Regions from separate parts of the Nocardiopsis sp. CNS-639 genome, predicted to be linked through region 2. Evidence: riboswitches for the same ligand, from Rfam matches in the RefSeq annotation. Region 2 holds a riboswitch; each other region holds the start of a gene.
The links. Region 2 has a riboswitch for thiamine pyrophosphate ahead of thiO (glycine oxidase ThiO). Riboswitches for the same ligand answer to the same signal wherever they lie in the genome.
Positions count from the first base shown of each region.

Region 1: it holds a riboswitch for thiamine pyrophosphate, as region 2 does, so the genes downstream of both, thiD (bifunctional hydroxymethylpyrimidine kinase/phosphomethylpyrimidine kinase) here and thiO (glycine oxidase ThiO) in region 2, are expected to answer to the same signal.
Region 3: it holds a riboswitch for thiamine pyrophosphate, as region 2 does, so the genes downstream of both, G011_RS0112165 (ECF transporter S component) here and thiO (glycine oxidase ThiO) in region 2, are expected to answer to the same signal.

Region 1 is NZ_KB906854.1:237,979-247,348, forward strand. It holds gene G011_RS0100915 (FtsK/SpoIIIE domain-containing protein) at 1-456, shown strand, start outside; gene G011_RS0100925 (DUF2637 domain-containing protein) at 576-1,283, shown strand; gene G011_RS0100930 (hypothetical protein) at 1,296-1,427, shown strand; gene G011_RS0100945 (DUF3307 domain-containing protein) at 1,904-2,314, shown strand; gene G011_RS0100950 (hypothetical protein) at 2,472-2,651, shown strand; gene G011_RS0100955 (replication initiator) at 2,738-4,147, shown strand; gene G011_RS0100960 (AlpA family transcriptional regulator) at 4,144-4,320, shown strand; gene xerC (tyrosine recombinase XerC) at 4,330-5,544, shown strand; gene thiD (bifunctional hydroxymethylpyrimidine kinase/phosphomethylpyrimidine kinase) at 5,584-6,387, opposite strand; TPP riboswitch at 6,375-6,473, opposite strand; gene G011_RS0100975 (DedA family protein) at 6,618-7,313, opposite strand; gene G011_RS0100980 (DUF368 domain-containing protein) at 7,333-8,262, opposite strand; gene G011_RS0100985 (acyl-CoA synthetase) at 8,751-9,370, opposite strand, start outside.
Region 2 is NZ_KB906874.1:78,032-87,401, reverse strand. It holds gene G011_RS0124575 (6-phosphofructokinase) at 1-651, opposite strand, end outside; gene G011_RS0124570 (response regulator transcription factor) at 824-1,480, opposite strand; gene pknB (Stk1 family PASTA domain-containing Ser/Thr kinase) at 1,684-3,711, opposite strand; gene G011_RS0124560 (thiazole synthase) at 4,146-4,904, opposite strand; gene thiS (sulfur carrier protein ThiS) at 4,907-5,113, opposite strand; gene thiO (glycine oxidase ThiO) at 5,119-6,315, opposite strand; TPP riboswitch at 6,284-6,395, opposite strand; gene G011_RS0124545 (Rv2175c family DNA-binding protein) at 6,478-6,831, shown strand; gene thiE (thiamine phosphate synthase) at 6,911-7,582, shown strand; gene G011_RS0124535 (zinc-binding dehydrogenase) at 7,579-8,583, opposite strand; gene G011_RS0124530 (SDR family oxidoreductase) at 8,734-9,370, opposite strand, start outside.
Region 3 is NZ_KB906859.1:235,402-244,771, forward strand. It holds gene treS (maltose alpha-D-glucosyltransferase) at 1-427, opposite strand, end outside; gene G011_RS0112155 (alpha-1,4-glucan--maltose-1-phosphate maltosyltransferase) at 537-2,507, opposite strand; gene G011_RS0112160 (transglycosylase domain-containing protein) at 3,244-5,940, shown strand; TPP riboswitch at 6,003-6,110, shown strand; gene G011_RS0112165 (ECF transporter S component) at 6,219-6,836, shown strand; gene G011_RS0112170 (ABC transporter ATP-binding protein) at 6,839-8,470, shown strand; gene G011_RS0112175 (energy-coupling factor transporter transmembrane protein EcfT) at 8,736-9,370, shown strand, end outside.

The sequences.
Region 1 (9,370 bases), on a different contig from region 2:
ATCGCGCGCACCTCGACTCTGCTGCTGCGCAACGCCCAGCTCGGCCGCGCCTTCGGTCTGTACCTGGTCGTGGCCGGACAGCGGGTCGGCTCCGACCTGGGTCCGGGTGTGACGGCGCTGCGTTCGCAGATCACCGGGCGGATCTGCCACCGGGTCAACGACGGGGAGACCGCGAAGATGGCGCTCGGTGATCTGGCCCCGGACTCGCTGTCGGCCGCGCTGAAGATCCCCGCCGAGATGCCCGGGGTCGCCGTGACCGTGGGAGCGGACGGGCGCTGGTACCGGGGCCGGTCGGACCTGACCACGGAACAGATGGCTGAAGAGGCCTCCGCCGAGTTCGCCCACATGGCCCCGGCCTGGGACGTGCTCGTCGCGGGTGAGGGTCACGCCGCCGAGAACACCACCGCTTCGACCGACGGCATCGACTGGGGCCGCCTCGAAGAGGAGCTGACCTGAACATGGGCCTCTCCTACTGGTGCTCGCGGTGCTGCAACCCCGCGTACACCAAGACCGCCAGCACTAACGAGTGGGTGTGTGAGGACCACTACCGCGAGATCGAGAGGGGGTGGTGAGCAGTGAAGCGTCTGGCGTCGCTGTCGGCGGACTGGGCTCCGATCCTGGTCCTGGCCGGAATCGCAGCCGCGGGCTCCTTCACCCACATCCGCGACCTGGCCGAGAAGTCCGGACAGCACGGGTGGATGGCCTGGGCCGTGGCGGTCTCCATCGACCTGACCTGCGTCATGGCCGCCCGGGAACGCCAGCGTGACGCTGCCCGGGGCGTCAAGGACGGGGTGACCTGGCCGACCGTGGTCCTGGTCGGCGCGGTGGTGCTGACCTTGGCCGCGAACCTGGCCACGGCCCAACCCACGGTGTGGGGCTGGATCATGGCCGCCGTTCCGGCCGCCGCGTTCCTGGTCGCGGTCTCGATGTTGGAACGCCGCGCCGCTCACGGGGCCCAGCAGCAGGACGAACCGGAGTCCGTGTCCGCTGAATCGGCCGCCTCCTCCGAGCGTGAGGAGTTCCGGGTCACCGAGGTGCACTGGCAGCACACCGAAACCGCCCCGGCTCCTGCGCCTGAACCCCCGCCGACCCCGGTGGCCCCGGCTCCGCAACCGGCCCCGGCCGCGGTCGAACAGGGGCATCCGCTGGCCTCCTACGCCGCCCAACTGGCGCAGGACTACCGCGTCACCCACGGCCGGGAGATCACCGTGACCGCGCTGCGCTCCCGTCTGGGGGTCTCCGAAACGGTGGCCGCGACCCTGCGAGACCAGATCACGACCTGAAAGGCCAACGCCATGAAGACCAAGACCGTGATGTGCCTGGCCTGCTCCGGCACCAAGCGTGTGCTCGTTCAGAAGATCGGGCTCCTGATTCGCAGGTACAGCACCTGCCCCACCTGCAAGGGAACCGGGAAGGTGACGCTGTGACCGACAGCCACCTGTGCTCGAACTGCTACGGCCACGGCATCACCAGCGAGGGCCACACCTGCACCGGGTGCTCGGGCCTGGGTCACACCTCGACCTGACCTGGTGGGCGGCCTGCTTCCACACACCCGCCGACCCGCCACCTGCTTCACCTGACCAACCAACCCAACACGCGAGACCGAACGAAGGAGATCACCGTGAACTGCTGGGAGAAGCCGACCAAGGGCGACACCGACAAGCTGACCGTGGGGAGGCCGACCCGATGAGGCGCACCGAGACCTGCCGCCACTGCGGTTCGTCGGTCAGCTACAGCGGTCCGCTCGGCACCGTTCCTGAGCGCTGCTACAGCTGCCCGAACCGGTCCTAGATCGCACAAGTCCGGGGTGCGGCGCTGCTTCCACACACCCGCCGCACCCCGGTTCACCTACCCAACGAACCCAACACGCGAATGCAAGGAACGAAAGGGGCTCGATCAGCCTATGACATCTCACGCCTTCCCCGCCGTGTTCGCCGCGATGACGGCCGCGCACCACGTGGGTGACTACCTGCTCCAGAACGACCACCAGGCCCAGCACAAGATGGAGTCCTGGACCGCGAACCAGGCGCACGTGGCCAGCTACCACCTGGCCCAGCTCGCCGCCATCGGCCTCACTTCCCGCGCCTTGGGGCTGCGGCTCTCCCCGGCCCGGCTCGCCGCGGGAGTCGCGGTGTCCTGGGTGACGCACTCGGTGATCGACCGCCGTTGGCCGGTGCGCTGGTGGATGACCCGTACCGGCTCCAGGGGCTTCTACGAGGCCGGGGGCGCTCCGCACGTGGACCAGGCCATGCACCACGCGGCCCTGTTCGCCTCCGCGCTCATCGCCACCAGCGGACCCCAGGACGCCCGGTGACGTGCCCGCGCTGCCAGAGCAGCAACGTCAAGGACCACAGCCGCGGTGAATACCTTGGCTCCTCGTGCGGGGACTGCTCGAACACCTGGGTACCGGCGCAGTCCACCAATGCCTTCCTGGACGAGCGCCGCACCCTGAAGAAGTGGGGGTGCCGCTCATGACCCGCGCACGCATGATCGGGGTCCGTCTGGACGGGGACGCCTGCGAGGTCGCGGCGTTCGCAGACCAGATCGCGGCCCTGCCCGGGGTGAGTATCACCCGGCGCTCGGGCCCCTACCCGAACCGGTCCAACCCCCGCGTGCGGCTCTACCTCGACATCACACCCGCACGCCTGTAACCCCTTCTCCTGGCCCCGGCGACGGCCCTGCTTCCACAACACCAGCCGCGCCGGGGCCTCACCTATCCACGAAAGGCCTCTTCGCCATGCCCGAACCCGAACACGTCGGCGGACTCCTGGGCCCCGCCCTGGCCCGCATCACCGCCCTGGACGAGAACCACCTCGACCGGTGGATCACCCGCGCCCGTGCCCTGCGCGGCTGCGCCTGCCCCGTGCGCCTGACCGGTGAGACCACCCGTGTGGACGCCTCCACCGGGGAACTGCTCTCGCGCTACTCGACCAGCAACGAACCAGCCAACGAACTGCTGGTGCGGTGCAAGAACCGGCGGGCCTCGCGCTGCCCCTCCTGCTCGGAGGAGTACCGGGCCGACACCTACCACCTGGTCAAGGCCGGAATCGTCGGTGGGGACAAGGGCGTGCCGACCTCGGTCGGCGTGCACCCCCGGGCCTTCGTCACCCTGACCGCTCCCTCCTTCGGCGCGGTCCACCGCGGCCCCGGCAAGGACGGCCGTACCCGGGTGTGCCACCCCCGCCGTACCGGCGCGACCTGCTTCAAGCACCACCGCGCTGACGACCCCCGCATCGGCCAACCCCTGGACCCGACCCGCTACGACTACATCGGTCACGTGCTCTGGCACGCCCACACCGGGGAGCTGTGGCGGCGCTTCACCCTGTACCTGCGCAACCACCTCGCCTCGGCTGCCGGGCTCTCGCGTACGGCCTTCGCCAAGCGGGTGCGCATCTCCTACGCCAAGGTCGCCGAGTTCCAGTCCCGGGGCGCGGTGCACTTTCACGCCGTGATCCGGCTGGACGGCTACACCAAAGACCCCACCGGCTGGCCGCCGCCTCCGGTGTGGGCCAGCATGGACATGCTCACCGCGGCCGTGGACTCGGCCGCCCGCACGGTCTCGCTCACCTCCCCCGAGATCAACGGCCGCACCTGGACCCTGGCGTGGGGTGAGCAGGTGGACGTGCGCCCCATCGAGGACTTCGGCCCCGACCAGGCGCTGACGGACACGGCCGTGGCCGGGTACATCGCCAAGTACGCCACCAAGGCCGCTGAGGACACCGGCACCCTGGACCGGCGTATCCACGACATCGACCACGTGGACATGACCCAGGTGCGCGCGCACGCGGGCAAGCTCATCTACACCTGCTGGCGTCTGGGCAACACCCGCCTGTACCCCCAGCTCGAAGACCTCAAGCTGCGCCAGTGGGCGCACATGCTCGGCTTCCGGGGCCACTTCTCCACCAAGTCGCGCCGCTACTCCACCACCCTGGGCAAGCTGCGTCAGGTGCGGGCCGACTACGCGGCCGGGCGCCCCTGGGATGCCGAGACCTTCACCTCGCTCGTGGTCCAGGACGAAGAGGGCTCCACGCTGACCCTGGGCAACTGGCACTACCTCGGGCAGGGCCTCACCCCGGGAGAGTGGGCGCTGGCGTCCTTGGTCGCAGGGATGGGCCGCTCCGCCGAAGACGCGGAGGTGGACCGGTGAAGACCCTTGAGCGGCTGTGGACCCTGGACGAAACCGCGGCTTACCTCGGCGTCCCGGCCAAGACCCTCTACCAGTGGCGGTACCTGCGCACCGGCCCCCCGTCCCACCGGGTCGGCCGCCACGTCCGCTACGAACCGACCGAGGTCCGCGCCTGGGTCCTGGAACAGGACTGAGGCGCACCGATGTCTGTAGTCGACACCTGGCACAAGACAGTCAAGCTCCCGGACGGCTCGCTTCGACGCGAGAAGTCCGCCGCCTACGGCCGAGGCAAGCGCTGGGCCGCCCGCTACCGCGACAGCAACGGACAGCAGAAGTCCCCGAAGTTCAGGACCAAGCCCGAAGCCGAACGCCATCTGAAGAGGGTGGAAGGGGAGCTTCTACGAGGGACCTATGTGGACCCTGCGGCGGGCAAGGTCACCTTCCGCCAGTTCGCCGAACAATGGCGGAAGGACGCCTTGCACCGGCCGCTGACAGCCTCCCGGATCATCGGAGAACTGGAGAACCACGTCTATCCCGAGTTCGGCAACCGTGCCTTGTCCAGCGTCCTCCCCTCCCACGTGCAGCGCTGGGTGACGCGTCTCGGCAAGTCCCTGGCACCGGCCAGTGTGGAGAGCATCTATGCCACTCTCCGTCAGGTCTTCGAGGCCGCCGTGCGTGATGACCTCCTCGCGAAGACGCCCTGCCGGGGAATCCGGCTCCCCGAGAAACGAAAGGTGACTGAGCCCGTCATGCCGATGGAGACCCTGCGTGAGGTCGTGGAAGGCGTTCCCGAACGGTTCAAGGCCGTCGTGCTCCTGGCCGCTGGCAGCGGCCTCCGGCAAGGGGAACTCTTCGGGCTGGAGCTTCACCACCTGGACGTCGAGCGCCTGGTGCTGCGCGTGGAACAGCAACTGGTCACCCCGGTGGACAACGTCGCCTACCTAGCGCAGCCGAAGAGCCCGGCCAGCTACCGGGACATCCCGCTGACGCGGGAAACCGCGGACATGATGCTCGTCCATCTCGACTCCTTCCCGGCCGGGCCGGTAGAGATCGAGGATCGGACCGACCCCCACAAGCCGCGGCGGCGGACAGCACACCTGCTCTTCGCACTGCCGAATGGTGGCCCCGTCCGCCGCTGGGAGTGGAACAGGGTCCTCACCCCGGCGATGGCCAAAGCGGGAATGCCGAAGCGCTCCGGGTTGCACTCGGTACGGCGCTTCTACGCCTCCCTGCTGATCCGCTACGGCGAGTCGGTCAAGACCGTGCAGACGCGCATGGGCCACAGTTCGGCCGCCATCACGCTGGACGTCTACGCCGGGCTGTGGCCTGACAGTGAGGACCGGACCCGCGAAGCGGTCGCCAGCGGGCTCGGGGATCTCCACAGTGTGCGCCCTGTGTGCGCCGACGACTCCGACTGATCACGGCACCGCAGGTCAACGGGTCCGGTGACGCCGCTGCTACCACCAGGCGTGGAAGTGGTGCACCGGGCCCTGCCCGCCGCCCGCGTCGATCTCGTCGGCGCGCCGGATGGCCTCGGTCAGGTAGTCCTTGGCGTCGCCCACCGCGGCGGCCACGTCCGGCCGCTGCGGCAGCAGGGCCGCGATCGAGGAGGACAGCGTGCACCCGGTGCCGTGCGTGTTGCGGGTGGCCACCCTCGGGGCGCGGAACTCGACCGGGTCGGCGTCCCGGGCGACCAGGACGTCGACGCTCTCCCCGCCGGGCAGGTGGCCGCCCTTGAGCAGGGCCCGGCGCGGGCCGAGCTCCAGCAGCCGCCAGGCCTGGGCGCGCATCGACGCCAGGTCGGTCGCCTCGGGCTCCTCCAGCAGGTCCGCGGCCTCGGGCAGGTTCGGGGTGACCAGGTCCGCCCGGGGCAGGAGCTTGGTGCGCAGCGCGTCGACGGCCGAGGCCTCCAGCAGCCGGTCCCCGCTCTTGGCGACCATCACCGGGTCCACCACCACGTTCGGCAGCGAGTGGCGGTCGATCGCCTCGGCCACGGCCTCGGTGACCTCCGAGGTGCCCAGCATGCCCACCTTGACCGCGTGCACGACGGCGTCGGCGAAGAGGGTGTCCATCTGGTGGGCGACGAAGTGCGCCGGGATCGGGTGGACCCCGGTGACGCCGAGCGTGGACTGGGCGGTCAGCGCGGCGATCACCGTCATCCCGAAGGTCCCGTGCGCGGAGAAGGCCTTGAGGTCGGCCTGGACGCCCGCGCCCCCGCTGGGGTCGCTGCCGGCGATGGACACGATGTTGTACGCGCTCATGGCGTTCCTTCGCTAGTGCTAACTAGGGCAGGTTCGACGGGTGTGCTCTCAGCCGGGAACGTGTCCCGGCACCCCGCGCCTGGCGGGGCCGCGTCGGCGGCCCCGGCCGTTATGTGGTTGTCGGTGCGTTCCGGGCAGGATACCCACACAAGCGCGAAGGGGTCCGCCCGGGGATGCGGGCGGACCCCTGGAGGGGTTTCACGGGGGGCGGAGCCCCGGGGGAAGGCGCCTCAGGCGGAGGTGCCCTCGGTCCGGCGGGCCTTGGTCCGCTTGTAGACGCGGGCCAGGATGAACCACAGCACCAGCAGGCCGATGATCACGACCACGATGTTGCTGATCACGCCGCTCCACTGGGCGAGGATGGGCTCGATGGCCGGGCCGAAGACGTAGCCGAGGCCGATCCAGATCGTGTTCCACACCGCGGAGCCGATGACCGTGTACAGCGAGAACTTGAACAGGGGCATCCGCTCGATCCCGGCGGGCACCGAGATGAAGCTGCGGACCAGGGGCACGCACCGGCCCAGCAGGACGGCGACGCCGCCGAAGCGGGCGAAGAAGCGCTCGGCCTTGTAGAAGTCCTCGATCTCCAGCAGCGGGGTCTTCTCGACCAGCCAGGCCGTGCGCTCGCGGCCCAGGAGCGCGCCGATCGCGTAGAAGCCCCACGCGCCGACCAGGCAGCCGATCGTCGCCCACAGGATGGCGAGCCACACGTTCATGTGCCCGGCGTAGGCGAGGAACCCGGCGCCGGGCAGGACCGCCTCACTGGGCATCGGCGGGAAGAAGGTCTCGATGAACAGCGCCACGCCGACACCGGGTTCGCCCAGGGTCGTCATCAGGCTCAGGACCCACCCGATGAACCCCTCGTACTCGTGGGCGACGTCGACGTCCGTCGTCGAGGCCGCGGTCATCAGCAGATTCGTTGTCATGCGGTTGTCGTTCCCGTTCTCAGACGTGGGTGGGGGTCTGGTGGAGTACGGCTTCCTCCATCCGGAGGCGCTTGCGGCGCTCCCAGACGATGGCCGCCGCCACGATCGCGAAGCCGACCGCCATCAGGCCGACTGTCACCGGGACGTCGGTGGGGGCCAGGAACGTGCGGTCCTCGTCCTGCCAGGGCCACAGGGCGCGCAGCGAACCGGCCATGAGGCCGGTGAGGACTACCAGGGTCATGTGGTGGAAGTTCATCAGCAGGTGCTGGAGCAGCTTCACGAACAGCGACAGGCCCGTGAGCATGCCGAGCGCGAACACCGAGAGGTAGGCGATGTCCATGTCCCCGACCGCGCTGATCGTGGGTTCGTACAGACCCAGCGTGAGCAGGATGAAGGATCCGGACAGCCCTGGCAGCACCAGGGCGCAGACGGCCACCGCCGCGGCGAGGAAGACGACGACCGGGTGGGTGGGCAGGTTGGCGCCGGGCAGGCCGGTGAGGAAGAACGCGCCCGCAGCGAAGACCAGGGCGACGAGGTAGTGCCAGGCCCGCCACCTGTGGCCCGCGCCGGTGTAGGGAATCCACAGGCAGGCCAGGACCAGGCCGAAGAACAGCGCGTACGCGTACTGGGTGTACGACTCGACCAGCGGGGCGAGGACCACGGCCGCCATACCGAGGAAGGCCACCATGCCGACGAACGCGGGGACCAGCACGCTCCAGTCCACCTGGCGGAACTGCTCCTGGGCGCGCTCCCTCCCGCGTCCGCGCGGGACGTCGGTGACGTAGCGCTTGACACCGCTGACCATGTGGCCGGCGCCGCCGATGAGCTTGTCGTAGAGACCGACGATGAGGGCGACCGTGCCGCCGCTGATACCGGGAAGGGCCTCCGAGGCGCCCACGGCGCCGCCGCGCACCGCGTTGAAGATGTAGCTGCCTACTGAGTTGGGCATCTGGGTTCTTGGGAGCGCTTCGGGCGGGGCCCGGGGAAGCGCGCCGTCCTCCGTCCTAGTGGTGTCACCGCACGCGCACCGTGTGCACGGGTGGAGGGGTGGGTCAAAGGTGGTCCTCGCGGTCCACGGCCTCGACCGGAGGCGGGGTGGACCGGTCGGCCCCGGCCGGGAGTGTGCGAACCGGTCGGAGCGGGGGAGGGGAAACCGTGGGGCCTTGGACCAGGCGACGCCAGTCTAGCGGTGGCGGAGGGGGTCCAGAGCGGCCGACGGCCTGCGAAACCCCTGTTTCGGCTGGGTAAGTCCATATTGACCCTGTGCCCGAAATGAAGGGTCCGGTACCGCCCCGGTGCGGAGTTCCGCAGCAGACCGCCGAGGAGGCCGGGTGCCCGGCCGCGAGCGCCGTCTCCGGCACGGTCCGGCTCCCGTTCCGGAGTCCGGCCCCGGGCCCGTCGCGGAGCCCGGCAGGGGTCCTGGGGCCCGGACCGGGCTCAGGGAAGGGTCGGGACGGCCGGAGCGGGCGCACCGGCCCCGGTGACCGACGCCGCCCACCGGTAGTCCTGCTTGCCGACCGCCGTACGCCGCACCCGGTCCACGAAGTGCACGGTGCGCGGCACCTTGAACCCCGCCAGCCGCACACGGCAGTACGCGCGCAGCTCGGCCTCCTCCAGACGGGCGTTCGGGGCCAGCGAGACCAGCGCGGTCACCCGCTGCCCGAGGTACTCGTCGGGCGAGGGCACCACGATGGCGTCCTCCACCGAGGGGTGCGCCTTGAGCGCGGCCTCCACCTCCTCGGGGTAGACCTTCTCCCCGGCGGTGTTGATCACCGCGCTTCCGCGTCCCAGCAGCGCGATCGAGCCGTCGGCGTCCCAGGTCCCGAAGTCGCCCGACAGCGCCCACCGGCGCCCCTCGGCGTCGGTGGGGAAGGTGCGCGCGGTCGCCAGGGGGTCGTTGTAGTAGCCCAGCGGGATCCGTCCGGTGCGCGCGATCCGCCCCACCTCCCGCGAACCCGGGGGCAGCGGGCGCAGGGACGCGTCCAGCACCGCGATGCTGCCGCCCATGGTGAAGCTGCGGCTGCCCGAGGGGGCGGCCCCGGACGGGGCCTCCGCCG
Region 2 (9,370 bases):
GATGATCGGCGCGTACTGGGTCTCGAAACGGCTCTCGACGTGCTTGACGACCTCGTCGATGTCGAAGGGCCGCTCGGGGATGAGGATGACGTTGGCGCCCGCGGCCATGCCCGAGTGCAGCGCGATCCATCCGGCGTGGCGGCCCATGACCTCCACCACCAGCGCGCGGTGGTGCGACTCGGCGGTGGTGTGCAGGCGGTCGATCGCCTCCATCGCGATGTTCACGGCCGTGTCGAAACCGAAGGTGTAGTCGGTCGCGTTGAGGTCGTTGTCGATGGTCTTGGGCACGCCGACCACGTTGACGCCGCGGTCGTGCAGCTGGCGGGCCACGCCGAGGGTGTCCTCGCCGCCGATGGCGACCAGGGCGTCGACGCCCAGCCCGGCCATGTTGTCCTTGACCCGTTCGACACCGCCCTCGATCTTCATGAGGTTGGTGCGCGAGGAGCCCAGGATCGTGCCGCCCCGGGGCAGGATGCCGCGCACGGCGGTCACGTCCAGCGGCATGGTGTCGCCCTCCAGCGGGCCGCGCCAGCCGTCCCGGAAGCCGATGAACTCGTAGCCGTAGTCCTTGATGCCCTTGCGGACCACTGCGCGGATGACCGCGTTCAGACCAGGGCAGTCCCCACCGCCGGTCAGCACCCCGACTCGCATACGGATTCTCCTCGACGTTGTGTGTTTTACGACGCATGGCGCCATATGGTCTAGACCATAGTGGGAGCGGTGATCCGGGGCCAACCCGGGGAGGAGAATACGCGGTGAACGCGCCCGGCGCGTACGGGGCAGAGGGCGCGGACCGCGCGAAGCGGACGCGCGGGAGGGCGCGTCAGTCGTCCAGGCCCCGGTCGATGGCGTAGCGCACCAGCTCCACCCTGTTGTGCAGGTGCAGCTTGGTGAGGGTGTTCTGCACGTGGTTCTGCACGGTGCGGTGGGAGATGCCCAGCCGCTGCGCGATCTGCTTGTAGGCCAGTCCCTTGGCGACCAGGCGCAGCACCTCGGTCTCGCGGGGGGTCAGCTCGGGCGCCTCCGGCTCCCGGGAGCGGTCCGCCGACGAGAGCCTGCGGTACTCGCCCAGCACCAGCCCGGCCAGGCCCGGGGTGTACACGGCCTCGCCCGCGTGCACCCGGCGCACCGCGTCCAGCAGTTCCTCCCGCCCCGCCGACTTGACCAGGTAGCCGGTGGCCCCGGCCTTCACCGCGGCCAGGACGTCGTCGCTGGCGCCGCTCGCCGACAGCACCAGCACCCGCGGCGGCGGGGACAGCGCCACCAGGCCCGCGGTCAGCTCGACCCCGCTCATGTCGGGCAGGTGCAGGTCCACGACGGCCAGGGTGGGACGCGCGGCCGGGGCGATGCGCAGCGCCTTGGCGCCGTCGCCCGCGGTGCCCACGACCTCGATACCGGCCTCGCCGAGGTCGCGCGCGACCGCGTCGCGCCACATGGGGTGGTCGTCCACCACCAGTACCCGGATCGCCTCGCTCGCCATGCGGGTGACCCTATCCCGGGCGGGCGGCACCCACGACACGGGCCGACGACCGGGGCGGTGGAGCGGGCGGGGGCCGCGCCGGGGGACGGCGTCCACGGCGGCCGGCCGTGCCCCCCCGCGCCGGGTCGGCCGCACACGGCGAGGGGGCGGGACCGATCCGGTCCCGCCCCCCGCTTCCGACTCAGGCCACGTGCCCGGGCCGGTCAGTCGTCATCGTCGTCGCCGTTGCCGTTGCCGAAGTCGCCCAGGTCGATGCCGCCCGGAGTCGCGGTGATCGTGATCTCCGTGTCCTCGGGCGCCCTGCCGGTGTGCGACTGGTGCGCCACCTCGCGGCCGCCGAAGACGCGCTCGACCTTGACCTTGAAACCGGCCTCCTCCAGCGCCTCACGCGCGTCGTTGACCCGCATGCCGACCACGTCGGGGATGTCCACGCCGGGCGGACCGGTGGAGACGGTCAGGGTGACGGTGCCGCCGGAGCCGATGCTGGAGCCGCTGTCGGGGCTCTGCTGGATGACCTTGCCCTCCTCGACGTCCGCGCTCTCCTCCTCGACCACCTCGACGGACAGGCCCTCGCCCTCCAGCATCTGGCGGGCGGTGTCCAGGTCCTCGCCGACCACCGCGGGCACCGGGATGCCCCGGCTGACGGTGAGGGTGACCGGCTCCTCCCGGTCGGCCTCCGCGCCCGCCTCGGGGGAGGTGGAGACCACCGCGCCGGGCTCGACCTCGGTGGAGCTCACGTCCTCCTGGACGATGTTGTCCGGGGCGAAGCCCAGGTCCTCCAGCTCCTTGAGCGCGTTGGCGGCGTCCATCTCGACCAGGTCGGGCATCTCCACCGTCTGCGGGCCCTTGGACAGGTACACGGTGACCACGTCGTCGGGGGACAGGCGGGCGCCCACCTCGGGGTCGGTCTCGCCGACCGTGCCCGGCTCGGCGTCGCTGTAGACGGACTCGGAGGACAGGTCGTAGCGCAGGCCCTCGTCGCGGATGATCTGGCTCGCGGCCTCGGGGTCGCGGCCCACCACGTCGGGGACGTTCTCGTACTGGCCGACCAGGAACCACCAGCCCGCGCCGAGCAGGACGAGCGCCAGGACCGCCGCGCCGATCCCGATCAGCAGGTTGCGGCGGCGCCGGTCGTCGGGGCCGTCCCGGTAGTCGTCGTACCCGTCGTCGCCGTACCCGTCCTTGTCGCGGTCGTAGTCGTCGTAGCGGCCGTCGTCGAGACCGGCGGAGGCCATGTCCACGACCATGGTCGCGTTCTCGGTGCCGGGACCGGCGCCCCCGGCGATGAGCTGGGGCGCGGTCACCGAGGCCGTGGTCGCCGCCGCCGGGGCGACGGGCGTCAGCGGGGCCTGGTCGGCGGCGGAGGCGGGGGGAGTCGCGGGCAGGCCGTTGAGCACCGCCAGGACCTTGGCCAGGTACTGGCCCGCGTTGCTGGGACGGTACCTGGGGTCGCGCTCGGTGGCCTTGGTGACCAGCGCGTCGACCTCCGCGGGCAGGCCGGGCAGGAAGTGCGAGGGGCGCGGGACATCCTCGTTGACGTGCTGGTAGGCGATCGCGATGGGCGTCTCGCCGGTGTGCGGCTGGCTGCCGGTGAGCAGCTCGTAGAGCATGATGCCCGCCGCGTACACGTCGCTGCGGGCGTCGGCGACGCCCTTCTCGATCTGCTCGGGGGCCAGGTAGGCCGCCGTGCCCATGAGGGTGCCCGTGCGGGTCAGCCCCTGGTTGGACTGCTCCACGGCGCGCGCCAGGCCGAAGTCGGCGACCTTGACCCGGCCGTCCTCGGTGATGAGGACGTTCTCGGGCTTGACGTCGCGGTGCACCATGCCCGCCTGGTGGGCGGCGCCGAGCGCGGCCAGCACCGGGGCCATGGCGTTCAGGGCGTCGTGGGCGCCGAGCCTGCCCCGGGACTTGAGCAGGTCGCGCAGGGTGCGTCCGGGTACGTACTCCATGGCCAGGAACACGTGCCCCTGGTCCTCACCCTGGTCGAAGACCTGCACGACGTTGGGGTGGGAGAGCTTGGCGACGGAGTGCGCCTCGTTGATGAAGCGCTGCACGAAGGTCGGGTCCTGGGCCAGCGAAGGGTGCATCACCTTCAGGGCCAGCCGTCGGTCCAACCTCAGGTCGTGGGCGACGTAGACGGTCGCCATCCCGCCTCCGGCGATCCTGGACTCCACGAAGTAACGTCGGTCCAAGGTGGCGCCTACGAGCGGGTCGGAAGTCGTCATGTCCACGGCGGAGTAGTGTCCTTGCTGCGGGGAGCGCGGGCTGTCGCGGCCGGTGGCGCGTACCCGACACCGGGTGTCGAACCGACACGATAGCGGAAGCCCACGCCAGGTCTGCCCCGCGGTTCGCGGTCGCGCCGTCCCGTTCGGGTGCCGGTGGGGCCGGTGGGACATCCGGGGAGGCCTGCTCGGTCTCCCCGGAGGACGGGTCCCGGCCCCGGCCGGGGCTCCCCCGGTCCCGGTGGTGTGTGCTCCGCCGGTCGTCGGGTCGCCCCGTCCCCGGTGAGGCCCGCTCCGTGGGCGGTGGGGACGCTCGCGCCTGGGTGGTCGTGGTGTGCGGGATGCGCCCTTGCCGGACCGCACACTCGTTCCACGGTAGAGGACGCCGCCAAACTCCCCAGGTGGGACGCACCGGTCGGGGGCGGGACGCGGGGCCGGGTGGCCTAACTCACGGAAGGCGAGGAGGCCTGGGCGTAGCGCCGCACGGGGATGCGGCCCGCCAGGCGCGCGCCGCGGCCCGCGCGTACGGCGTCGCGCATCGCGGCGGCCATGCGCACCGGGTCCTGGGCGCGGGTCACGGCCGTGGCCAGCAGGACCGCGTCGCACCCCAGCTCCATGGCCAGGGCGGCGTCGCTGGCGGTGCCGATCCCCGCATCCACGATGACGGGCACGCCGGCCTGCTCGACGATCAGCTCCAGGTTGTGCGGGTTGCGGATGCCCAGCCCCGAGCCGATCGGGGCGGCCAGGGGCATCACCGCGGCGCAGCCCACCTGCTCCAGGCGCCGGGCCAGCACGGGGTCGTCGTTGGTGTAGGGCAGCACGGTGAAGCCCTCGTCCACCAGCTGTTCGGCGGCCTCCAGCAGCTCGACGGGGTCGGGCAGCAGCGTGTGCTCGTCCGCCACCACCTCCAGCTTGACCCAGTCGGTCTCCAGCGCCTCGCGGCCCAGGCGGGCGGTGCGCACCGCGTCCACGGCGGTGAAGCATCCGGCGGTGTTGGGCAGCGCCCGGATCTTGTTGCGGGTCAGGACGTCCCACACCGACCCCCGGGTGCCGGGGGAGACCCGGCGCATCGCCACGGTGGTCAGCTCGGTTCCGGAGGCGATCAGGGCCTCCTCCAGGACCTCCAGGGAGGGGGCTCCGCCAGTTCCGGTGATCAGCCGGGACCCGAAGGAGGTTCCCGCGATCACGAGGTCGTCGTTCATGCTCAGCCTCCCTGCACCGCGGTGAGGACGTCCACGCGGTCGCCCTGGTTGAGCGGGCTCGCGGCCCACGCGGTCCGGCGCACCACCTCGTCGTTGACGGCCACGGCGACACCGCCGGGGGCCTCGGCGCCGGTCAGGTCGCGCACGACCGCTTCCACGGTCGTGTCGTCGGCGAACTCGCGGCGGTCGCCGTTGATGATCAGTTCCACTGCTACTACCTACTTGCGCGTCGTGCCGTGAAACGGCGGGCGTACTCGGGCAGGTCTCCGTCGGTCAGGGCCCGGGCCATGGCCTCCCCGGTCACCGGGGTCAGCAGGACCCCGTGCCGGAAGTGGCCGGCGGCCAGGTGCAGTCCCGGGACCCGGGTGGGCCCCAGGAGGGGTTCGTTGTCGGGGGAGCCGGGGCGCAGCCCGACGCAGGTCTCGGTGACCTCCAGCTCGCTCACCCCGGGGACGAGTTCGCGCGCGTCCCGCAGCACCTGCCAGAGCCCCCCGACGGTGAGCGAGGTGTCGTGGCCCAGCTCCTCCTGGGTGGCGCCGATGACGACCTCGCCGTCGGCGCGCGGCACCAGGTAGGTCGGGAAGCCCCGGACCAGGCCGCGGACGGTCCGGCTGACGAGCGGCGGCCCGCCCTCGGGCACCCGGGCGCGCAGCAGCTGTCCCTTGACCGGGCGCAGCGGCGGGACGACGGGTTCGGGGACCACGACGCCGTCGCCCCAGCAGCCCGCGGCCAGCACCACCTGGTGCGCGGGCAGGGTCCGCCCCGCCTCGGCCTCCCCGGCCAGGAGCACGCCCAGCCGGGCGCCCCCGGGACCGGGGGAGAGGACCTCCCCGACCCGCCCGCGGACCTCGGTGACGCCCGCGCGTGCGCCCGCGGCGGTCAGGGCGCGCAGCAGCCGCCGCGGGTCCACGGAGTGGTCGTCGGGGGCCAGGACGCCGCCGCGCACGGACGGGGCGAGCATGGGCTCCAGACGGCGGCACTCGCGGCCGGTGAGGCGCTCGGCGGCGATGCCCAGCCTCCGCTGGAGCGCGTGCAGTTCGGTGAGGACGGCCAGGTCGTCGCGGTCGAAGGCGACCAGCAGCGTGCCGGTGGCGCGGTGTCCCACGTCCAGACCGCTGGCCTCCTCCAGTTCGGCGACGAAGTCCGCGTACATGCGGGCCGAGCGGATGCCCAGCTCCATGAGGGGCTCCTCGCCGAACGCCGCCTCGGTGGCGGGGGTCAGCATGCCCGCGGCCACGGTGGAGGCGGCGCGGGCGGGGTCGGACTCGACCAGGGTGACGCTCAGTCCGCGTTGGGCGGCGCGCCAGGCGGTGACCCGGCCGACGAGGCCGCCGCCGACCACGACGACGCGGTCGCGGTGGGAATCGTTGGAGGTGCGCACGGCTGTGGCTTCCACTCCCTTCGCCGGCATGATCCGGATCAGGTTCGTGCGGTCGGAGGCTCACAGCCTCCCTCTCAGCCGGGTCCCACCCGGCTCCCGCGGGATGTAGGGGTCTGTCCCCATTCTAGGACCCGTGGCCGACGCGCGCCGTGCCGGGGGGAAGGAGGTGCGCGGATGTGGCAGATTGGTGGTGTGACACAACGCGACATCGACACGCTCATCGGCGACTGGCTGACCCTCAAGGAGGCCGCCGCTCCGCTTGGCGTGAGCCCGAACCGGATCAAGACGCTGATCCGCGAGAACCGCATGATGGGTGTGGTCCGCGACGGCGAACTCTCCATTCCCGCCGCCTTCATCGACGGCGACGACCTGGTCAAGGGTCTGCCGGGGACGCTGCTGCTGCTCACCGACGCGGGCTTCTCCTCCGAGGAGGCCCTGCGCTGGCTGTTCACCCCCGACGACTCCCTGCCGGGCACGCCGATCCAGGCCATGCGCGAGAACCGGGGCACCGAGGTGCGCCGCCGGGCCCAGAGCCTGGCCTTCTAGTCCGCGGGGAAGGGGGAGGGGCGCGCCGCCGCGTCCCTCCCCCTTGGGTCCGAACGCGCCAGGGCCTAGGGTGGACCGTGTGAGGACCAGCCACGGAACCAGCCTGCGCAAGCGCCTGGACGCATCGCTTCTGTACCTGTGCACCGACGCCCGGACCGGTCGGGGCGACCTGGCCGAGTTCGCCGACGCGGCCCTGGCCGGGGGAGTGGACATCATCCAGCTCCGGGACAAGGGCCTGGAGGCACGCGAGGAGATCGCGGCCCTGGAGGTGATGAAGGAGGCGTGCGAGCGGTACGGCGCCCTGCTCGCGGTCAACGACCGCGCCGACATCGCCCGCGCCGTGCGCGCCGACGTCCTCCACCTGGGCCAGCGGGACCTGCCCGTGCCCATGGCCCGCGACATCATCGGCGCCGACCCCGTGATCGGCCGCTCCAACAACGACGTCGCCGCCGCGGCCGCCTCCGCCGAGGAGCCCGGCAGCGACTACTTCTGCGTCGGACCGACCTGGGCGACCCCCACCAAGCCGGGCCGTCCGGCCGCCGGGCTGGAGCTGGTGGAGGAGGCGGCCGCGCTGGGCACCGACCGCCCCTGGTTCGCCATCGGCGGGATCGACGCCGACAACATCGACCGCGTGCTGGACGCCGGGGCCCGCCGGGTCGTGGTCGTGCGCGCGATCACGGAGGCGGAGGACCCCCGGGCCGCCGCCGCCGCTCTGCGCCAGCGCCTGGCGGCCCGCGCCGCCCGGTCCTAGGGGACCAGCAGGGCCTTGCCGGGAACCGCGCGCCTCTCTAATGCGGCGTGCGCCTCGGCGGCCCGCTCCAGCGGCAGGGCCAGCCCCACGTGCGGGGTGATCCTGCCCATGCGGGCCATCTCCAGCACCATCCGCAGGGCGTCCTGCCGGTCGCCGTCGGCCTGCTTGAGGTCGAACAGGCCCAGGACCTCGATCCCGCGGCGCCCGGCTTCCTCCGTGTCCACCTCCGTGAAGCTCCCGCCCGCGGAGCCGTAGCCGACGAACCGGCCGCCGTCGGCCAGGGTCCCGAAGGCCTCCGCGCCCAGCGCGCCCCCGGCGCCGTCCAGGACCACGTCAATCCCGGTGCCGCCGGTCAGCGCGCGCACCCGCTCCGGCCAGCCCGGCTCGGAGTAGTCCACGGTCTCCTGCGCGCCCAGTTCGCGGACCAGGGCCAGCTTGGCCCAGCCCCTGGCCGCGCCGATGACCCGGGCCCCGGCCGTGCGGGCCAGCTGGACGGCCAGGGTGCCCGCCCCTCCGGCGGCCGCGGCGACCAGGACCGTGGTGCTGGGTGTGAAGCCCGCCGCCCGCTCCAGCGCCAGCGCGGTCGGCCCGTCGTGCAGCAGGGCCAGCGCCGCCCGGGGGTCCACCTCCTCGGGCACCCTGACCAGTGCCGACTGCGGGACCACGGCCCGTTCGGCGTAGCCGTCCACGGGCAGGGTGGGTCTTTCCGGCGTCCCGTCCGTGTGCCCGGTGTCGGCGACCACCGTGGCCCCCTCCCAGCCCGGGTCCACGCCCGGGCCGATCCGGACCACCCGCCCGGCCACGCCCGCGCCGGGGACGTAGGGGGGAGTCACGGGGAAGTAGTCCAGCCCCCAGCCGCGGCGGACCAGGGTGTCCAGGTACATCACGTTCGCCGCGGCGACCTCCACCAGCGCCTGACCCGGTCCCACCTCGGGCTCGGGCACGTCCCGGACCACCAGGACCCCAGGGCCGCCGAACTCCTCGACCTGTACCGCTCGCATGCCGTTCTCCCTCGGTGCGCACCGCCTGCTTCCGACACCGCCCAGCCTCTTACCTCAATATTTGTTGAGGTCAAGGGCCGGGCGTCGGAGAGATCCACGGCACAGGGGACGCCCCGCACGGGGGCGCGGCGCGCGGGACGGGGGCCGAGGTCAGACCGCGACGTGCGACAGCGCGCTGGGATGGCGCCGCAGGAAGCCCTCGATGGACTGGGCGGGATGACCGGTCAGGTCGGGGACGGCGGGCGAGACCACGTCGAGCTCCCCGGCGGCGATCGCGGCGTAGGAGGTCACCCAGCCCTCGACCGCCCAGTCGGGGGCGCCGCCGCCGCGGCGCGACTCCAGGGCCTCCTCCAGGGTCTGGGGCACGTAGCGCACCGAGCGCCCGGTGAGCACGCTCAGCCTCTCCGCCGTCGCGCCCAGGGACAACGCCTCCGGGCCGGTGACGTCGTGGCTGGTGTCGTGCGAGGCGCGCGCGGCCACGGGATCGGTCAGCACGGCCGCGGCCACGTCCGCCACGTCGTCGCGCGAGACCCAGGCGATCCGGCCGTCACCGGCCGGGCCCCGCACCACGCCCCCGTCGTCCACCCAGTCGGGCAGCAGGTCCAGGTACAGGCTTGGTCTGAGGAAGGTGTACCGCACCCCCGTGGACCGGATGTGCGCCTCGGTGAAGAAGTGCGTGCGCGCGAACGTGAAGGTGGACGCCGGGCCCGCGCGCAGGAAGGACAGGTAGACGATCCAGGACACCCCCGCCTTGACCGCCGCGTCCACCGCGCTCACGTGGACGTCG
Region 3 (9,370 bases), on a different contig from region 2:
GGTCGCTGGTGTGGTTCATGACCAGGTCGGTGATGACCCGGATCCCGCGCCGGTGCGCCTCGTCCAGGAGCTCCACGAAGTCGGCGGTGCGGCCGAACTCCGGGAGGATCTTGAAGTAGTCGGAGATGTCGTAGCCGCCGTCGCGCAGGGGCGACTCGTACATCGGCAACAGCCACACGCAGTCGATGCCCAGCCACTGGAGGTAGTCCAGCTTCTGCACCAGCCCGGCGAGGTCGCCGGTGCCGTCGCCGTTGGAGTCGAAGAAGCCCCGGGCGAGGACCTCGTAGAAGACGGCGTGTTTGTACCAGTGGGGATCACTGGTGCCGCCGGAGGACATCAGCGGGCCGGTGGCGGCCCCGGTGGCCGGGGCGAGCGGACCGTGTTCGGCGTGACCGCGTCCGCCGGGGCCGGGCTCGTCTTTGCTCATCTACTGCTCCCCACCAAGAATGTTCGACGTCGGTTCAACAGGCGTTTCGGACACGGCGGGGCTCCGGCGGAGCAGCTCCGCCGGGCCCCGTGCGCTGGTTCCGGGGCCGCTATCTGCCGCTGACGGTGAACACGTGCGCGGGACCGGCCGCGGGGTCGAGACGGACGTAGTTGTCCGCACCCCAGGTGTAGGAACGGCCGGTCAGCTCGTCGGTCACCCTGAACTCCTCCTCCCTTGTGAGGCCGATGGACGGCAGATCCAGGTGCACCGTCGCCTCGCGTGCGTGGTGCGGGTCGAGGTTGACGACGGCGATCACGGCGTCGTCGGGGTCCTTGGGGCCGCTGCCGGGCCGGTGCTTGGAGAAGCAGACGATCTCGGGCCGGTCCACGTGGTGGAAGCGCAGGTTGCGCAGCTCCCGCAGGGCCGGGTGCTCCCGGCGCAGCCGGTTGAGCAGCGTGAGGAGGCCGGTGAGGGTCTCGCCGGAGGCCTCGGCCGCGGCCCAGTCGCGGGGGCGGTACTGGTACTTCTCCGAGTCGAGGTACTCCTCGCTGCCCGGCCCGGCGGGGGTGTTCTCGCACAGTTCGAAGCCGGAGTAGACACCCCAGGTGGGGGAGAGCAGGGCCGCCAGCACGGCGCGGACGGCGAACGCGGGCCGACCGCCGTGCTGGAGGTAGGCGTGCAGGATGTCCGGGGTGTTGACGAAGAAGTTGGGGCGCAGGTAGTGGGCGCTCTCCCGGCTCAGCTCGGTGAGGTAGTCGGTCAGCTCGTCCTTGCCGTTGCGCCAGGTGAAGTAGGTGTAGGACTGGTGGAAGCCGACCTTGGCCAGCGTGCGCATCATGGCGGGGCGGGTGAAGGCCTCGGCGAGGAACAGCACGTCGGGGTGCCTGTCGGCGACGTCGGCGAGCAGCTTCTGCCAGAACGCGACCGGCTTGGTGTGCGGGTTGTCGACGCGGAAGATGCGTACGCCGTGCGCGATCCAGTGCTCGACCACCCGCAGGACCTCCGCGTACAGGCCCTCGAAGTCGCGGTCGAAGTTGAGCGGGTAGATGTCCTGGTACTTCTTGGGCGGGTTCTCGGCGTAGGCGATGGAGCCGTCGGCCCGGGCGGTGAACCACTCGGGGTGCTCGGTCACCCAGGGGTGGTCGGGGGAGCACTGCAGGGCCAGGTCCAGGGCGATCTCCATGCCGTGCTCGCGGGCCTCGGCGACGAAGGCGTCGAAGTCGGCGAGGGTGCCCAGGTCGGGGTGGACCGCGTCGTGGCCGCCGTCGGCCGACCCGATGGCCCACACCGATCCGGGGTCGCCGGGACCGGCGGTCAGCGCGTTGTTGGCGCCCTTGCGGTGGGTGGTGCCGACCGGGTGGATGGGCGGCAGGTAGACCACGTCGAAGCCCATGTCGGCGATGGCGGGCAGGCGCTTGGCCGCGGTGGCGAGGGTGCCCGAGAGCTCCTGGCCGGGCGCGGTGTCGACTTGGGCGCCCTCCGAGCGCGGGAAGAACTCGTACCAGGAGCCGAACAGCGCGCGCTCGCGGTGGACGACGACGCTGGTGCGTTTGGACCTGGTGACCAGCTCGCGCAGGGGCGAGCGCTCCATCTCGGCCAGGACCTCGGGGGTGAGCGCCGCCTCGAAGCGCTCCACCGGGGTCATCGAGGTGTCGCGCAGCGTCTTGGCGGCGGCGTTCAGGAAGGGGCGGCGCGGGACCCGTCGCCCGGCGCGGGCGAGCAGACGGGCCCCCTCCTCCAGGACGAGGTCGGTGTCCTGGCCCAGCGGGAGCTTGACGCCCGCGACGTGGTGCCAGGTGGCGAAGGGGTCGGTCCACGACTCGACGGCGAAGGACCACGTCCCCTCCGTGGGGAGGCTGACGCAGGCCTCGTAGCGGTCGGTGCCGGGGGCGTGCTCGCGCATGGGGACGAGCTGTTCGCGGCGTCCCTCGGGGGAGTAGACGACGACGCCCGCGGCGAGGGAGTCGTGGCCCTCGCGGATCACCGTCGCTCCCACGGTGAAGCGTTCGCCCGGAACGGCTTTCACCGGTCCGAGGTCGTTCTCTGGAGAGATATCGAGGATGGGCAGGCGTCCGATCACTGGCTACACCGTAATTGTCGTGGTTCGACGTTCGGAACCGTGCTGTTTTTCGGCAGGCGGAAATAACCGGGAGTTAATCCGGGGCAAGACGGAGTTCACGGAGCATCCGGAACAGAAACTGTCCGGATTAAGGCTTCGGTGCCCTCCGCTGTCTATCGTCTGCCCTCTTGTGGTGTTTGGCGGAGTGCCAGGGCCGGATAATTTCTGTGATCCTTGTCACACCAGGTGTGTGTGCTAAGAGCCGGTGTTTGTCGGGTTTCTGCTGAGTAAACCTCTCAAGGCGGTCATAAGGACGCAGCAGATTCAGGTGTCTCTGTGGTTGTTTTCCGATGCATTCTGTGGAAATGACGGAAAACTGATCGGTCATGTTGGGCGGTGTGCTGCGGTGGGTAGGGATGACCGAATGCGCGCGCGAGCTGTATGGCCGTATTCCGGACATCCGCGCGTGGCCGAATGGTCGCCTAAGGAACTTTTTCCCCGGATTCGGTCACCCGTGGCCCGGGTGGTCTCCTCGGTGCTCGCTCCCCCTCCCGGGTCCGGGTGTGTGACGCGCCTGTTTCGTGGTGATTGACGAAATATGTTCGTTCTGCGGTGCTTTGCTTGGCATTGAGGAAGTTTTTCGCTGACGCGCCCGTTAACCCGGCCTGCCCTTTGCGTCCGCCCTGAGACCGTGGTCGATGGAGTTGCCTGCCCGCGCGTCCCGCGGGCGGGGCGGCACACGGCCGTAGGGGGCGACGTGACGGAGTCCAACCAGCGCCCGCCGCGTGGGCGGCGGCACGAGGCCCCGCGCCGGAACTGGCGCGGGGCCCTCTCCCGTGCGGTACCGGCCGCCGCGGGTCCGCGTGTGCGGCGGTGGGCCGAGGCCCTGCGCCGGAAGGTGTCGGAGCCGACCCCGGCGGGGGACCGCCGGGAGACGGTCCAGCGCCTGGCCGGAACCGGCGCGGTCGCCGGGCTGCTCACGGCGGCGCTGGTCATGCCCTGGGTCGGCGGCCTCGGCCTGGTGGCCAGGGACTCCGCGGCGGCCTTCATGGCCCTGCCCAGCGACCTGGCCGTGCCGCACCCCGCCGAGCGCGTGCTGCTGACCGACGTCGACGGGGAACCGATCGCCGAGGTCGCCGAGCGCGAGCGCGACGTGGTGCCGCTGGACGAGATCAGCCCCTGGGTGCCCGCCGCCCTCATGGCGATCGAGGACGACCGCTTCTACGAGCACGCCGGACTGGACCTGCGCGGCACGCTGCGCGCCGCCGTCCGCACCGTCCTGGGCAACACCCAGGGCGGGTCCACCATCACCCAGCAGTACGTGAAGAACCTCCTCATGGAACAGGCCGACACCGAGGAGGAGCTGGCGAGCGCCAACGCGCGCACCCTGACCCGCAAGGTGCTGGAGCTGCGCTACGCCGTCGAGCTGGAGGAGAAGCTCACCAAGGACGAGATCATGGAGGGCTACCTCAACCTCGCCTACTTCGGCCAGAACGCGTACGGCATCGAGGTAGCCGCCGAGCGCTACTTCTCCGTCCCGGCCTCCGAGCTCGACCCCGCTCAGGCCGCCACGATCGTGGCACTGGTGCGCGCGCCCTCGTACTACGACCCGCTCACCAACCCCGAGGCCTCCGTCGAGCGCCGCAACCTGGTGCTGGACCGGATGGCCGCCACCGGACACCTGGAGAGCGCGCAGGCGCGGGAGTACAAGAGCCGGGGCCTGGAGGTGGACGAGACCCCGCGAGCGGGCAGCTGCTTCAGCAGCGAGCAGCCCTTCTTCTGCGACTACGTCATGCGGTGGCTGGGCGGCTCCGACGCGCTCGCCGGGACCCAGGAGGAGCGCGACCGGATACTGGAGCGGGGCGGCATCACCGTGCGCACCACCCTGGACCTGGACATGCAGGAGGCCGCCGAGCAGGCGATCGAGCGCTACGTCCCCGCTGGCGACTCCCACAAGTTCGCCGCCGAGGTCCTCGTGGAGCCCGGTACCGGCCGGGTGCGGGTGATGGCCCAGAACATGCGCTACGGCTTCGACGACGAGCCGGGCACCACCTCGATCAACCTGTCCGTGGACCACGAGGACGGCGGGTCGCTGGGCTACCAGGCGGGTTCGACGTTCAAGCCGTTCACCCTGGCCGCCGCCCTGGACGCCGGGCTCAAGTACGACACCAGCTTCTCCTCGCCCGAGTCCACGACGGTGAGCGGCCTGGAGAACTGCGAGGGCGGCAGGATGGCGCCCTGGGACGTGCGCAACGCCGGGGAGAGCGACGGCGGCAGGCACAACATGATCAGCGGGACGAAGGGCTCGGTGAACACCTACTTCGCCCAGCTCCAGGAGCGCGTCGGCCTGTGCGAGACGGCGGAGATGGCCCAGAGCCTGGGCATCCACCGCGCGGACGGCGAGGACCTGCAGGTGTGGAGCTCCTTCACCCTGGGCGACCAGGAGGTCTCCCCGCTCACCATGGCCAGCGCCTACGCCGTCTTCGCCTCCCGGGGCACCTACTGCGAGCCGGTCCCCGTGGCCTCGGTCCTCTTCGAGGGCGAGGACGGCGAGGAGGTCGAGATGGGCACCGAGTGCGAGGAGGGCGCGCTGGACACCGAGGTCGCCGACGGCGTCAACCACCTGCTCCAGCAGACCTTCGAGGGCGGTACCGCCAACGGCCTGGAGATCGGACGCCCGGTGGCGGGCAAGACCGGCACCACCGACAGCGCGGCCTACGCGTGGTTCGCGGGCTACACCCCGAACCTGGCCGGGACCGTGGTGGTCGGCGACATCCGGGGCGGGGAGCAGCACACGCTCCAGGGCGTGACCATCGGCGACCGCTACTACGGCATCGTCTACGGGGCCACGCTGCCCGGCCCGATCTGGCAGGCCACCATGCGCGAGGCCGTGGCGGACCTGCCGAAGGAGGAGTTCGCCCCCTCGCCGAAGGTCTACGGCAAGGCCTCGGACAAGCCGTCGGGCGGCGGTGGCGACAACGGTGACAGTGACGACAGCGACACCGGTGGAGACGATGGAGGCACGGCTGGCGGTGACGGTGGCGTCGCGGCCGGTGGTGGTGGCGGAGGCGCTGGCGGTGGCGGCGGCGCCGGGGGTGACGATGGCTCGACCGGTGGCGGTGGCACCGGTGACGGCGGTGGGGGAGCCACCGGTGGTGGTGGCGGGGGTTCGACCGGCGGCGGTGGCGGTACCGGAGGCGGCGGGGGCTCGACCGGCGGCGGTGGAGGCACCGGTGACGGCGACGGCGGGGGTTCAACCGGTGGCGGCGGCGGTACCGGTGGAGGCGGCGGCGGTGGAGACGGCAGCGGTACCGGCGGAGGCGGCGGCGGTACCGGCGGAGGCGGCGGCGGTACCGGTGGCGGCGAGTCCCCGGGCGGGGACGGCGGCGCGCCCTGGGGCGGCGCGACCCCGGGACCGCAGGTGCCCGAGGGCGGCGCCAGTCCCGGGGGCTGAGGCCCCGACGTGCGCTGACGCGACCCGGGAACACCCCGGCGTTCCCCCTTGTTCATAATGGACGAAACCGACAGGGGAGCGCGCGAGCGCTGAGAGTGCGGCACCAGGCCGCAGACCCTTACACACCTGATCTGGGTCATGCCAGCGAAGGAAGTCGTAGGAACCGTCACCGGTGGCGTGCTCCCGCGCACCGGGGACGTCCCGGCGCGCACGGAACGCGTTCCGGCGCCGCTCTCGGCCGCACGGGCCCCTCGCATCCCCCGGCGAAGGGACACCATATGAAGAGGAACACCACCCCCCAGGGCGTCGGCTTCCGGCGCGACCTCCTCGGCCGACTGCGGAGCTGGCGCACCGTCGACATCGTCGTGGCCTCCGTGATCGGCGTCGCGGTCGGCGTGGTCTTCTGGCTCTGGAACATCGTCTGGTCGGTCACGACCCCGCTGTTCGTCGGCTTCCCGCCCGCGCAGGCCGTCGTCTACGGCATGTGGCTGATCTCCGGCGTACTGGGCGGCCTGATCATCCGCAAGCCCGGTGCGGCCCTGCTCACCGCCATCGCCGCCGCCTCGGTCTCGGCGCTCCTGGGCACCCAGTGGGGGATCATGGTCATCCTCGACGGCGCCCTCCAGGGCATCCTGCCCGAACTCGTCTTCCTCGCCTTCGGCTACCGCCGCTGGGGCATGGGCGTGGCCGTCCTCGCGGCGGCGGTCGCGGGCGTCTCCCCCGCCATCCGCGACAACCTCGCCTACAACGTGACCTGGCCGCTGTCCTACCAGGTCACCTACGGCGTCATCGTGGTGGTCAGCGCCGCCCTCATCGCGGGCGTGGGCTCCCGCCTGCTCACCACCGCCCTGGCCCGCTCCGGGGCGCTGGCCCCCTTCCCGTCCGCGAGGGGCTGACCGTGGCCTCCGTGAACGGGCGCCGGACGGCGGCAGGGGGCCCCGGCGCGCGCGTGGAGCTCTCCGGCTGGGGCTGGCGGCACTCGGGCCGCGGGTCCCACGCGCTGCGCGGCGTGGACCTGGTGATCGAGCCGGGCGAGCGCGTGCTGCTGCTGGGCGCCTCCGGCGCGGGCAAGTCCACCCTGCTGCACTCACTGGCCGGTCTGACCGGTGAGGACGCCGCCATCAGCGGCGACCACGAGGGCACCCTGCTCCTGGACGGCGAGCCCGCCGACCGGAGCCGGGGCTCGGTCGGCCTGGTCAGCCAGGACCCCGAGACGCAGCTGGTGATGGCGCGCGCGGGCGACGACGTCGCCTTCGGCCCGGAGAACCTGGGCGTGGCCCCCGACCTCATCTGGCCCCGGGTCCACGAGGCACTGGAGGCCGTGGGCTTCCCGTACGGACCGCGCCACCCCACCGGGGCGCTGTCGGGCGGTGAGAAGCAGCGCCTGGTGATCGCCGGGGCCCTGGCGATGCGCCCCCGCCTGCTGCTGCTGGACGAGCCTACCGCCAACCTCGACCCCGCCGGGGCCGCGCTGGTGCGCGGCGTGCTGGCCCGCCTGCTCGCCGAGACCGAGGCGACCCTGGTGCTGGTCGAGCACCGCGTGGCCGACGTCGTGGACCTGGTGGACCGGGTCGTGGTCGTGGCGCCCGGCGGCGGGGTCGTCGCCGACGGGCCGCCGGGAACGGTGTTCGCCGAGCACGGGCGCTCGCTGGCCGCGCAGGGCGTGTGGGTACCCGGGCACGAGCCCGCGCCCGTCCTCGAGCCCGCGCCGGGCGGGGAGCCCCTGCTGGAGGCCGTGGGCGTCACGGCGCGCACCCCGAGCCAGCTCGGCGTGCGCGCGGCGCCCCGGCGCACGGTGTTCGAGGGGGTGGACGCCACCGTCCGAGCCGGAACCGCGACCGCCCTGACCGGCCCCAACGGCGCGGGCAAGTCCACGCTGCTGACCCTGCTCGCCGGACTGTCCAGGCCCCACCGGGGGGCGGTGCTGCCGCGCGGGCCGCTGGCCGGGGCCGACCCGCGCCCGCTCGTGCGCTGGCCCGCCCGCAGGCTGGCCCGGCACGTGGGCACGGTCTTCCAGCACGCCGAGGACCAGTTCGTCACCGCCACCGTGCGCGACGAGCTGCGCTTCGCCCCGCTGCGCGCCGGGATGGGCGAGGCCGAGACCGAGGCCTGGGTGGGCGAGCTGATGGAGCGCCTGCGCCTGTCCGCGCTGGCCGACGTGCACCCCTACACGCTCTCGGGCGGGGAGAAGCGGCGGCTTTCGGTGGCCACGGCGCTCAGCTCGGGCCCCGCGCACGCGCCCGACGCGCTCGTCCTCGACGAGCCCACCTTCGGCCAGGACACCCGGACCTGGACCGAACTCGTGGAGCTGCTCGCCACCCTGCGGTCCGCGGGCCGCGCGGTGGTCATGGCCACCCACGACGACCTGCTGTTGCGCAGTCTGGCCGACGCGCGGGTGCGCGTGGCCGGGGGCCGGGCCGTCCAGGAGGCCGCCGCACCGGACGCGGGCGCCGGGGCGGAGCCGCCCGGCCCGCCGGAGCCGACCGGGCCCGCGGGGCACGCGGCGGCGGGAAGGGGGAGCCGTGGCTGACCGGAGGCTGTCGGACACATCCGGGAAGGGGACCCGTACGCCGGACGGGATCCGGGAGACGGACGAGGTCCGTCGTGCACCGGGCGAGGTTCGTGCACCGGAGGGGGTGCGAGAACAGGACGAGGTCGGCGCCTCGGCCGGGGTCCGGGGATCTGGCGGGGTTCGTGTGTCGGAGGCGATCCGGGAAGCGGATGAGGTCCGTGTGCTGGAAGGGGTTCGAGAACAGGGCGAGGCCGGTGTCCCGGCTGGGGCCCGGGGGACTGGCGTGGCCAGCGCCCCGGCAGGGGACGCGCTCACCCTGGAGGCCCCCGAGGACGGCGGGGCGCGCTTCTGGCTGGTCGGGCTCAACCCGGCGGCCAAACTGCTCGCCGCCCTGCTGCTGGGCGTGGGACTGGTCCCGGCCGTGGACGCCGTCACCGGCGGAACCGTGCTGGCGGGCGTCCTGCTGCTCCTGCCGTTCAGCGGGATCGACCGGCGCACCCTGCTCGTCCTGGGCGGGCCCTTCCTGCTCATGGGACTCTCCAGCGGACTGGTCAACTACCTGTACGGGGAGCACGGCGCGGAGGGCGCGCTGGGCGCCGCGGTGCGCCTGCTGGCCATCGCCCTGCCCGGACTGCTCGCCGCCGTGAGCAGCGACCCCACGGAGACCGCCGACGGCCTGGTGCAGCGGCTCCGGGTCCCCGAGCGGCCCGCCATGGGCGTGCTGGCGGCGCTGCGGCTCGTCCCGCTGCTCGCCGACCAGTGGCGCACGATCACGCTGGCGCGGAGGGCGCGCGGCCTGGAGGCCGGGCGCAACCCGGTCAGGGCGGTCACGCTGTTCTTCGGCCGCCTGTTCGCCCTGCTGGTGCGCTCCATCCGCACCGGGACGCTGCTGGCCGCGGCGATGGACGCGCGCGCCTT